DNA from 3 places in the Shewanella sp. TB7-MNA-CIBAN-0143 genome. Region 2 is predicted to be linked to each of the others. Evidence: predicted binding sites of a transcription regulator. Region 2 holds the regulator's gene; each other region holds the start of a gene.
What was found. The regulator MetJ, encoded in region 2, represses methionine synthesis genes. The targets are predictions, from matches to a motif close to TAGACGTCTAGACGTCTA.
Positions count from the first base shown of each region.

Region 1: a site for MetJ is predicted at 1,602-1,619, ahead of serA (phosphoglycerate dehydrogenase). Genes of this name have one in related genera too.
Region 3: a site for MetJ is predicted at 1,975-1,992, ahead of msrA (peptide-methionine (S)-S-oxide reductase MsrA). Genes of this name have one in related genera too.

Region 1 covers NZ_JBEOPL010000007.1:104,929-108,217, reverse strand. Annotated here, with positions in the region: gene ygfZ (tRNA-modifying protein YgfZ) at 1-78, opposite strand, end outside; gene serA (phosphoglycerate dehydrogenase) at 245-1,474, opposite strand; gene AAEY97_RS07770 (DUF2238 domain-containing protein) at 1,667-2,290, shown strand; gene AAEY97_RS07765 (helix-turn-helix transcriptional regulator) at 2,772-3,289, shown strand, end outside.
Region 2 covers NZ_JBEOPL010000006.1:119,493-122,781, reverse strand. Annotated here, with positions in the region: gene metB (cystathionine gamma-synthase) at 31-1,200, opposite strand; gene metJ (met regulon transcriptional regulator MetJ) at 1,409-1,723, shown strand; gene AAEY97_RS06905 (sulfite exporter TauE/SafE family protein) at 1,799-2,539, shown strand; gene AAEY97_RS06900 (c-type cytochrome) at 2,906-3,235, shown strand.
Region 3 covers NZ_JBEOPL010000025.1:65,848-69,136, reverse strand. Annotated here, with positions in the region: gene AAEY97_RS18130 (thiamine pyrophosphate-dependent dehydrogenase E1 component subunit alpha) at 1-608, opposite strand, end outside; gene astE (succinylglutamate desuccinylase) at 765-1,793, opposite strand; gene msrA (peptide-methionine (S)-S-oxide reductase MsrA) at 2,015-2,494, shown strand; gene trxB (thioredoxin-disulfide reductase) at 2,700-3,289, shown strand, end outside.

The DNA of each region.
Region 1 (3,289 bases), on a different contig from region 2:
ATGCGTCAAACTTGATAACATTAATTCAGGAGACGTGGCGATAAAATCCCAATCTGGTTGGTTTACTGAAATGGTCATAACTATCCCTAACGTGTGAATAAGACGGTATGGTTGGAGTGTAACGGATTAATAGAATGCTCAACAGGGGGCTATGGTTTTAAAGCCAATAAAAAAGCTACCTTGTGCACAAGGTAGCTTTTTTAGGAAGACAATTAACTCAAGTTAATTGCTTATAAAAGTCAGTTTAAAACAATACCCGCGCACGGATAGTGCCTTCAATAGATTTTAATTCAACCAATGCTTCTTCTGCTTGATCAGAATCGACTTCCATTACCACGTAACCAATTTCAGCAGTGGTTTGTAAGTACTGAGCAGCAATGTTAATGCCTTTTTCAGAAAACGCTTGGTTAATTTTAATCAATACACCAGGACGGTTTTGATGAATGTGCAATAAGCGTGAGGTACCGCTATGTTGCGCTAAAGACACTTCAGGGAAATTGACCGCAGACAGGGTAGAACCGTTATCTGAGTATTTCACCAGTTTGCCAGCCACTTCTACGCCGATATTTTCCTGTGCTTCAGCAGTACTACCACCAATATGCGGTGTGAGTAATACATTGTCTAAGCCACGCAGTGGAGAGATGAATTCATCATCATTCGACTTAGGTTCTACCGGGAATACGTCAATCGCAGCACCCGCAAGATGTTCTGACTTCAGGGCATCGGCTAAGTCTTCGATATCAACAACAGTTCCGCGAGAGGCATTGATAAAGAAACTGCCTTGACGCATTTGAGCAAATTCAGCTTTAGCGAACATGTCTTTAGTTTGCGGTGTTTCTGGTACATGCAGGCTAACAACGTCTGCTTGGGCCAATAACTTGTCCATAGAGTGAACTTGAGAGGCATTGCCTAACGGTAACTTATCTTCAATATCAAAGAAAATCACTCTCATGCCCAAGGTTTCAGCCAAAATACCCAGTTGAGTACCAATATGGCCATAACCAATCACACCTAAGGTTTTACCACGGACTTCAACACTGCCATTAGCACTCTTCAACCAACCGCCACGATGTGACATGGCATTGCGCTGTGGAATGCCACGCATCAGCATGATGATTTCACCAATCACCAATTCAGCAACACTGCGGGTGTTGGAGAAAGGGGCGTTGAAAACAGGAATACCCAGTTTCTCGGCCGTGGCTAAATCGACTTGGTTGGTGCCAATACAAAAACAACCAATCGCAACCAACTTTTCTGCACGGTGTAATACTTCCGCAGTAAGCTGGGTGCGGGAGCGTAATCCAACAAAGTGAGCATCTTTAATTGATGCAATCAAAGCCTCTTCGCCTAACGAGGCTTTATGGTATTCAATGTTGGTATAACCTGCACGTTCTAGTACATCGACCGCAGTTTGGTGGACGCCCTCCAACAGCAGGATTTTGATCTTATCCTTGTCAAGCGAGTGTTTCGCCATGATATGGGTACCCTCTTATCATTAAATGGTGCTTAAGCTAATGGTTATACTAATGCTTATACTAATAGTTATGATATAAATGCGGACTTCCGGCGCATTATCAAAGTAGCACTTTTTTAAGCGCTTGTAGAGGGCTAGATGGCTAAAGTTTATATTCTAATTTGAGAACAATATCTCATGGAGAGAATTAAGATGAAGAGTAAGGTTATATGGATAGGGATTTATCTATTAGTACTGTTGTGGTCAGTTAGCGCACCTAAAGATATGTTCACTTGGTGGTTAGAAGCGATACCTGCGTTAATCGCATTACCTATTTTATTTTTTAGTCGTAAAAGCTTTCCTCTGACTACGTTAGCTTATGCACTTATTTTAGTGCATTGCTGTGTGTTATTTGTCGGTGCACGTTATACCTATGCTGAAGTGCCGTTATTTGACTGGCTAGCGCAAGTGATGGGCGGCGAGCGCAATAATTACGATAAAGTCGGCCATTTTGCTCAGGGTTTTATTCCGGTAATATTAGCTCGCGAAATATTTATTCGTAAACATGTCATGCAAATAGGTGCTTGGTGTCAGTTTTTAGCAGTATGTTTTGTGTTGGCGTTTTCAGCTTTTTACGAATTAGTTGAATGGTGGGTTGCCATTGCTACCGGTGAAAATGCCGAGGCATTTTTAGGCACTCAAGGATATGTTTGGGATACTCAATCTGACATGTTTCTAGCATTAATTGGTGGGGTATGTGGCTTACTGTTGTTGTCGTCTCTTCATAATAAACAAATAGCGACCAAAATGGCGCTTAACCAGCAGTCTTTATCATAAGGCTCACTTAACTTATTTAGTTAGCTTATTTTGTCATAAAATGAGTAAATTTGGCTGCTAGCATTGATGAGAGATTGATGATGTTGATCGAATTGAAAGTATGAGCTTATCAGTCTTGGGTTAGTGATAAAGTCTACGCAAAGTCAGTCAAATTTACTATTCATACTTTAGACTTACATAATAGTCATATCAACTAACAAATTTTTACTATGCTTGCTGTATAGGAAGGTTTTTTATTATAAGAATCGTGATTGATAATGACCGACTTAACCTAATAGCCACTTTTTTGGTGAGTCGATTTATCTCGTAACGCGATTAACGAATGAAGAAAGAACATGCTCTAATATAACGACAAAAAGTAAACTATCTGCTCAGCCTAGTTTTGAAGGCTAGTAAACGTATTTCATTTACATATAGTATATAGCCTCAGGATGTGCTCAAGGTATGTTGAGTAATAATGTACTTTTCAGGGAGAAGAGTGATGAGTTCAAATATTGATGAGTTGGTGTTTTTGCACCAAATCGCAGCACCTTGCCATTTAGCTATTTTGGCAGAATCTATCGGGTTGAAAACTCGAATTGTAAAACATGCGGCTGAGCTTGAGTTAGAAAAAAAATCCAACAACTTTTATCTTGTTTCACAAAAAGGTGCGGCCTTAGACAGTAAGGGCATCCCGTTACTGGTATCGCGTTTAGTGGAGCATGTCCCTGTAGCATTGTACCAAGTTGAACGTGGATCACTTGATCAAGAGTCAGCATTACTCTTAGGCGTACGGGGTTTGTTATACAGTGATCAACGCATGGACTTAATGCTGACGGGTCTGCGTAAAATGGTTTCTGATGAATTGTGGTACGACCGTCCACTGATCAGTAAGATTTTTAGACGTTTAGTCCAGCAACTCGATACCAACGTTGAAATCCCTGCAGATACCGTGGCCATCCTCCAAAGATTAACAAGTCGAGAAAGAACCATTATTCAGCTTGTTTCTAGCGGTGCGCG
Region 2 (3,289 bases):
GGTCGAAACCACAGCTAACTTAAACTCGAATTAAGCTGATTTTATCGCGGCAACAGCTGCTAGGCCTGCTTGAATATCGGCCAAGAGGTCATCTGCATCTTCAATACCGACAGATAGTCTCAATAAAGTCTCTTTAATACCAGCCTCTTGCCTTGCTTGTGGGTCCATTGCTCTATGGGTCATGGTGGCCGGAACGGCGACTAAACTTTCCACTCCGCCTAAACTTTCGGCAATACTAAACAACGACAGCGCCTTTAAAAATGCCACCACTTCCGCTTCGCCGCCAATTAACTCAAAACTTAACATAGCACCAAAGCCTTGTTGTTGTTTTGCCGCAATTTCGTGACCTAGATGGTCTTTTAAACCCGGATAATACACCTTGGCCACCACATCACTGGCGCTGAGTAACTCAACAATCTTTTGTGCATTACGTTGATGCTCACGAATTCGTACCGCTAAAGTACGTAAGCCTCGGAGGGTTAAATAACTGTCAAATGCTGAACCCGTAAGCCCAAGAGTATTTGACCACCAATGTAACAACTCACCCACTTGAGGATCTTTAGCCACTACCGCTCCACCGACCACATCGCTATGACCATTGATGTATTTGGTGGTTGAGTGAATAACAATGTCTGCACCTAATAATAATGGCTGCTGTAATATTGGTGATAAAAAGGTGTTATCGACTGTCACTAGCGCGCCAACGTCATGGCAAGCGATACTAATGGCATTAATGTCTACCACCCGCAATAAAGGATTCGATGGCGTTTCTAACCACACCATTTTCGGTTTTTGAGCTATCGCTTTGCTCAGCGCTTGCGCATCAGTTTGATCAACAACCAATAACTTAAATTGGCCTTTTTTGGCCAAGTTAGTAAATAAGCGGTAACTGCCACCATAACAATCGTGCGGCACAACCAATAAATCCTCTGGGCCAAGTAAGCTAGTCACCAATGTAATCGCCGCCATGCCGGTACATGTCACCACGCCGGTAGCACCTTGCTCGAGTTTGGCGAGTGCGTCACCTAAAATACATCGAGTAGGATTACCCGAACGACTGTAATCAAACTCGCGCGGATTATTGTGGCCATCGAATGAATAATTGGTCGATAAATAAATCGGTGGCACGATAGCACCATGTTGTGTGTCTGTTTCAATACCTTGGCGAACGGCCAATGTGGCGTTTTGATGCTTAGTCATGGTGACTCCTAAAATTTCACAAACACACAAAGAGATGTCTAGACGTCCAAATTTACCTAAGAGATCCCCATCCGTCAACTTAAATAGACGTTTAGACGTCTAAACATCAAGAAATCTATTTGCAATCGGGATTAAATAGTAGCAATAATTTGACTAGAGATTGTAACGGTTTAAAATCTGCAGCGTATTTATCGTTAAGGGTAAGTTAATGACTGAGTGGAATGGCGAATATATCAGCCCATATGCCGAGCACGGCAAAAAAAATGAACAAGTAAAAAAAATTACGGTTTCTATCCCTTTAAAAGTATTAAAAGTACTGACGGATGAGCGGACGCGTCGCCAGATAAATAATCTGCGCCATGCAACTAACAGTGAACTGCTATGCGAAGCATTTTTGCATGCGTACACAGGTCAACCATTACCTTATGACGGTGATCTATCAAAAGATCAGCCTGATAGCATTCCAAGTGAAGCGAAAAAGTTAATGGATGATATGGGTATCGAGTGGGAAGAGCTCGAATAATTCACTGATTAGTCAATACCTCACAGACTTTGAAACGACCCTAATAAGAAGTCGTCATGTTTTTAAAGAGAACTTATGATGTCATTTATCGATCCAACGACCTTGATACTGGCATCGATTATCGTGTTTTTTGGCGCGCTAACCCAAAGCTTAATTGGCTTTGGGTTAGCCGTTGTTGCTAGCCCGCTGCTGTATATTGTTAATCCTCAATTAGTTCCTGTTCCTATTATTGTTATGGGCTTTGCCATTTCTGCAATGACCTTATTTAGAGAACGCGGTCACCTACAATTTAATGGTTTGCAATATGCCTTACTCGGGCGGATCCCTGGGGGGTTTTTAGGCGCTGGATTATTGCTGTTTGCCCCACAAGCCATACTAGGCTTAGTGATTGCAGGCATTGTGTTTATTGCTGTTATTCTTAGCATTTTTCGCTTTACCGCCCCCATTAATCGCCTCAGTTTATTTATCGCTGGGGTATTTTCAGGCATATTTGGCAATATCGCTGCTATCGGTGGTCCACCAATGGCCATTTTGCTTGCAGGCCAAGACCCAGGTCAGTTTAGAGCGGCATTATCTGCCTTTTTCGTGTTTAGCTCATTAATTGCCTTAGCTATTCTAACCATCGTCGGCTTAGTTGAAGTGAAGCATTTATGGCTATCACTGCTATTATTGCCTTCAGTCGTTGCTGGTTATCTTGTCTCAGGTAGATTAATTGGCCGCGTTGATAAAGATAAAACCCGCATAGTCACCTTAGTGTTATGTAGTATTAGTGCCACTGTATTAGTGATTATGTCGACCAACACGTTAATGAGCTAATCAGCTATTCTGCACCTGTAAACAAAACCAGCCATCAATGGGCTTGATCTCAAATGATGATTAATAATCCCTCTATTTAGTAAAAACCTGCTTATCAAAAGTCTATTTCTCAACTAAAAATACCCATAATAAGAATCAAAAAAACCTCTTTTATCTCCCCTAACAAACTCATCATCTTTACGCAATAGATCCACATCACACTAGTCCATTAGATTTCTTTCAATTAACTTTTTTTCAATTAGATTTTTCTCATGGATATGATCTACTTCAAATTAACACTACTCACTTTTAGGTAACATTGTTTACAGCAAAGAAATAATTAAATGCTGTTAATGCACAACCCTAATAAGCCCGACAGAGGACAAAATGATGAACACTTACATTAAAGTTGGTATCGCAGTTGCAATGGCATTATCACTTGGCACCCAAGTGATGGCCGCAGATGGTGGTAATCCTAAAAAAGGTAAGCACCTGTACAAAAAAGAATGTAAAGCCTGCCACAGCGCTAACAGTGAAGGCCCTGAATTAACCCCAATGACCAAAACCATGAGCCAATGGGATCGTTTCTTTACTCGTGATAAGCACAAAGCTAAACCTGCCGTTTTTGAAGCCTTATCAGAAAAAGACATAAAAGATATTCAACAGTTTTTATATGACCACGCCGCCGATTCAGACCAACCAGCTACTTGCGGCTAAATCATCAATGCTGAGTATCTTTTCGTTCTAAACGAAACATCAGCCAATAAACCA
Region 3 (3,289 bases), on a different contig from region 2:
ACTGCAGCCATGTTCAAACCAGCATGGAAGTCACCTTCTGATGCTGCGCCTTCACCAAAATAACAAATGGCGACGTTACGCTTGCCTTGTAATTTCATGCCATAAGCAACACCTGTGGCTTGTGGAATTTGAGTTGCCAAAGGTGATGAAATAGTTTGGTAGTTGAGTTCACGGCTGCCGTAATGAATCGGCATTTGGCGACCTTTACCTAGATCTTTCTCGTTACTGAACATTTGATTCATAAATTGTTCAGTCGTAAAGCCGCGATAACGCAATGAGGCGTGCTCACGATATTGAGCCAAAATGACGTCGTCTTTATCAAGCGCGGCTGTGCTGCCAATAATTGAGGCTTCTTCACCGGTACAGGTCATGTAAAAACTAATCCGTCCTTGACGCTGGGCACCCAACATACGCTCGTCTAATACGCGTGTAAAAACACAGGTATCAAAGATTTTTTCGGCCAGAGCCTTGTCGATTACTGGTAGAACCGCACTTTCATAAGTGGTGCCATCAGCTTGCAAAATACGCAAAATGGGGATGTGCAATGACGCTTTGTCTAAGAAGCTGACACGGTGCACTGTTTCATTGGTCAGTGGTGCGTTGCTCATATTATGCTCTTGTTATTGTTGAGCCATGTTCAACATAAACATGGCTCTATTTATACTATGCGAGTAGACATTACGTTAACGTAAACTACCTATCAATACTTACTCTCACTGTAAACGCATTTTACTCGCGATTGACATGTATATATTGCTTTACGACTAGATAATAGTTTCGTTCAACGCGGGTACTAAACATAACACTGTGCGTTGCCCAATGGGCACATTTGCATTGGGAAATACAATGGCTTCTTGTGGGTATTCAACAGTGATTGAATTACCGCCTTCTGTCGCTAACACCTCGCCCTGACTAAAGGCACTGAAGTTTTCTGCATCACCAGCAAAGCTAAATTCAAAATCATCAAAGTGCTTGTTAATAGAGCGCGATACTTTATACAAGTTGACCTTGCTAGGGTCGAACTCAACAGGTGCTAACTCAGTTTCAGTAATCAACATTTCAAGCATAGTTTGAGTTTGTGCAAAACGACTCATGTCGTTTTGGCCAAATGGCATCACTTTACCTAATTCCACTGTAAAAGCATCTGCTTGGAATTGCTCTGACGAATAGTAACTAAACGTTGTTGTTGGTTCGTGGTGAAACAACATAGTATCAACGCCACATGCCGCCAAAAACATAATTTGTTCACCGCTAAAAGCACGGCCAGGACGGTATGGGTATATGGCAAACTTTTCATGCTTAGAAGCACGAATAGCAGTATGTAAGTCGTAATGAATACGTTGATTGTCATTATTGGCATTGAAAAAGTCTGCCACGTATTGCTCTAACGCTTTTGCACGATGACGCTCTGGATGGCTTAAGCCCTCGCCTTTAGAATGCGCGCCACTAAATAGACGATTCATGTTTTCATCAATAAAACGGGTTTTATTGATAATCGCGGCCGGATTACCAATTAAAAACATCACACGCTGCTTGGCAATAATGCGTTGGCTGAGCAAATCTTTAATGAGTTGATTACAGATTTCAATCGGCGCAGTTTCATTACCGTGCACAGCACAAGACAGCACGATATCTTTGGTTGCATTAGCCGGAGTAAATACAATCACTCCCGTATCCCATACATCTACACGGGTATGATCTGCCAACATAAAATCAGATGCTTCAGGTAATTGATTTGGATTGGCTAAGGTATAGGCTAAAAAATCATGGTTTATCATCAGGTCAGATAACACTATCAACTCCTTGTCTCATTATTATATGGCGTAGTTAACTTTGACGTAAAACGATGTTAACTATTACTGCCTATTGTCGCGGATTCTATCATAGCCAAACGCTATTTTATTGGTGGCATATGTTAGATTTATTTATTAATAAAAGTTTGCTTGCAAAACTACACAATATTCAACACAATTGTAGCCATCTAGACTTCTATAATTTGTTTTAAGGGTATGTCATGGCGTTAGCAACATTTGGTGCAGGCTGTTTTTGGGGTGTTGAATATTTTTTCCGTGAAATTAACGGCGTCAGTAACGCAACGTGTGGCTACATGGGTGGCAAAGACAGTGCGACCACATATAAAGAAGTGAAAACGGGTTCAACTGGTCACGCAGAAGTGGTTCAAGTTGAGTTTGATCCAGAAATCGTCAGTTACGACGACTTGTTGGACACTTTTTGGAAAAATCACAACCCAACCATGCTGAATATGCAGGGCGGTGACATTGGTACTCAATATCGCAGCACGATTTTTTTTCACGATAAAGAGCAAAAAGCCCAAGCTGAAAGCTCAAAGCTGGCATTAGCACGAAGCGGTAAATGGGGACAGCGTCATATTGTGACTGAAATTGTACCGATACAAACATTCCACATTGCCGAGGAATACCACCAGAATTATTTAGAAAAAAATAATTTACCAACCTGTCACTTGGTTTACTAAACCTAACAAAAAATCAATCGTTCGTTGAACGACAAGTAACCGTTTCAAGCGAGTTAATGTGTATCATTACCTCACCTGAAACGGAATATTTACACAATAGATTAGCTCAATCGATTTCCTGCACTCAACTTCACTTTACCCGCAGTAGTAAATTCCATACAATCCCATGCAAATTGCTTAAGGCATGTTATCGGAGAACAAAATCATGAGTGAAGCTCGTCACGTTAACCTACTAATTTTAGGTTCTGGCCCTGCTGGCTATACCGCTGCTGTTTATGCTGCGCGTGCAAATTTAAATCCTGTGATGATCACAGGCATGCAGCAAGGTGGTCAATTAACCACTACGACTGAAGTAGAAAACTGGCCAGGCGATGCTGAAGACTTAACTGGTCCAGCATTAATGGAACGCATGCAAAAGCACGCTGAGAAGTTTGATACTGAAATTATTTTTGATCACATCAACGAAGTGACCCTAACTGAGCGACCTTTCCGCTTAAAAGGTGACAACGGCGAGTTTACGTGTGATGCACTCATTATTGCTACTGGCGCATCGGCTAAATATTTAGGCCTCCCGTCTGAAGAAGCATTCATGGGCCGTGGTGTTTCTGCCTGCGCAACATGTGATGGTTTCTTCTATCGTAACCAAAAAGTTGCGGTGGTTGGTGGTGGTAACACTGCAGTTGAAGAAGCACTTTACTTAAGTAATATAGCTTCTGAAGTTCACTTAATTCACCGTCGTGACAGCTTCCGTTCAGAAAAAATTCTGATCAATCGTTTAATGGATAAAGTTGCGAA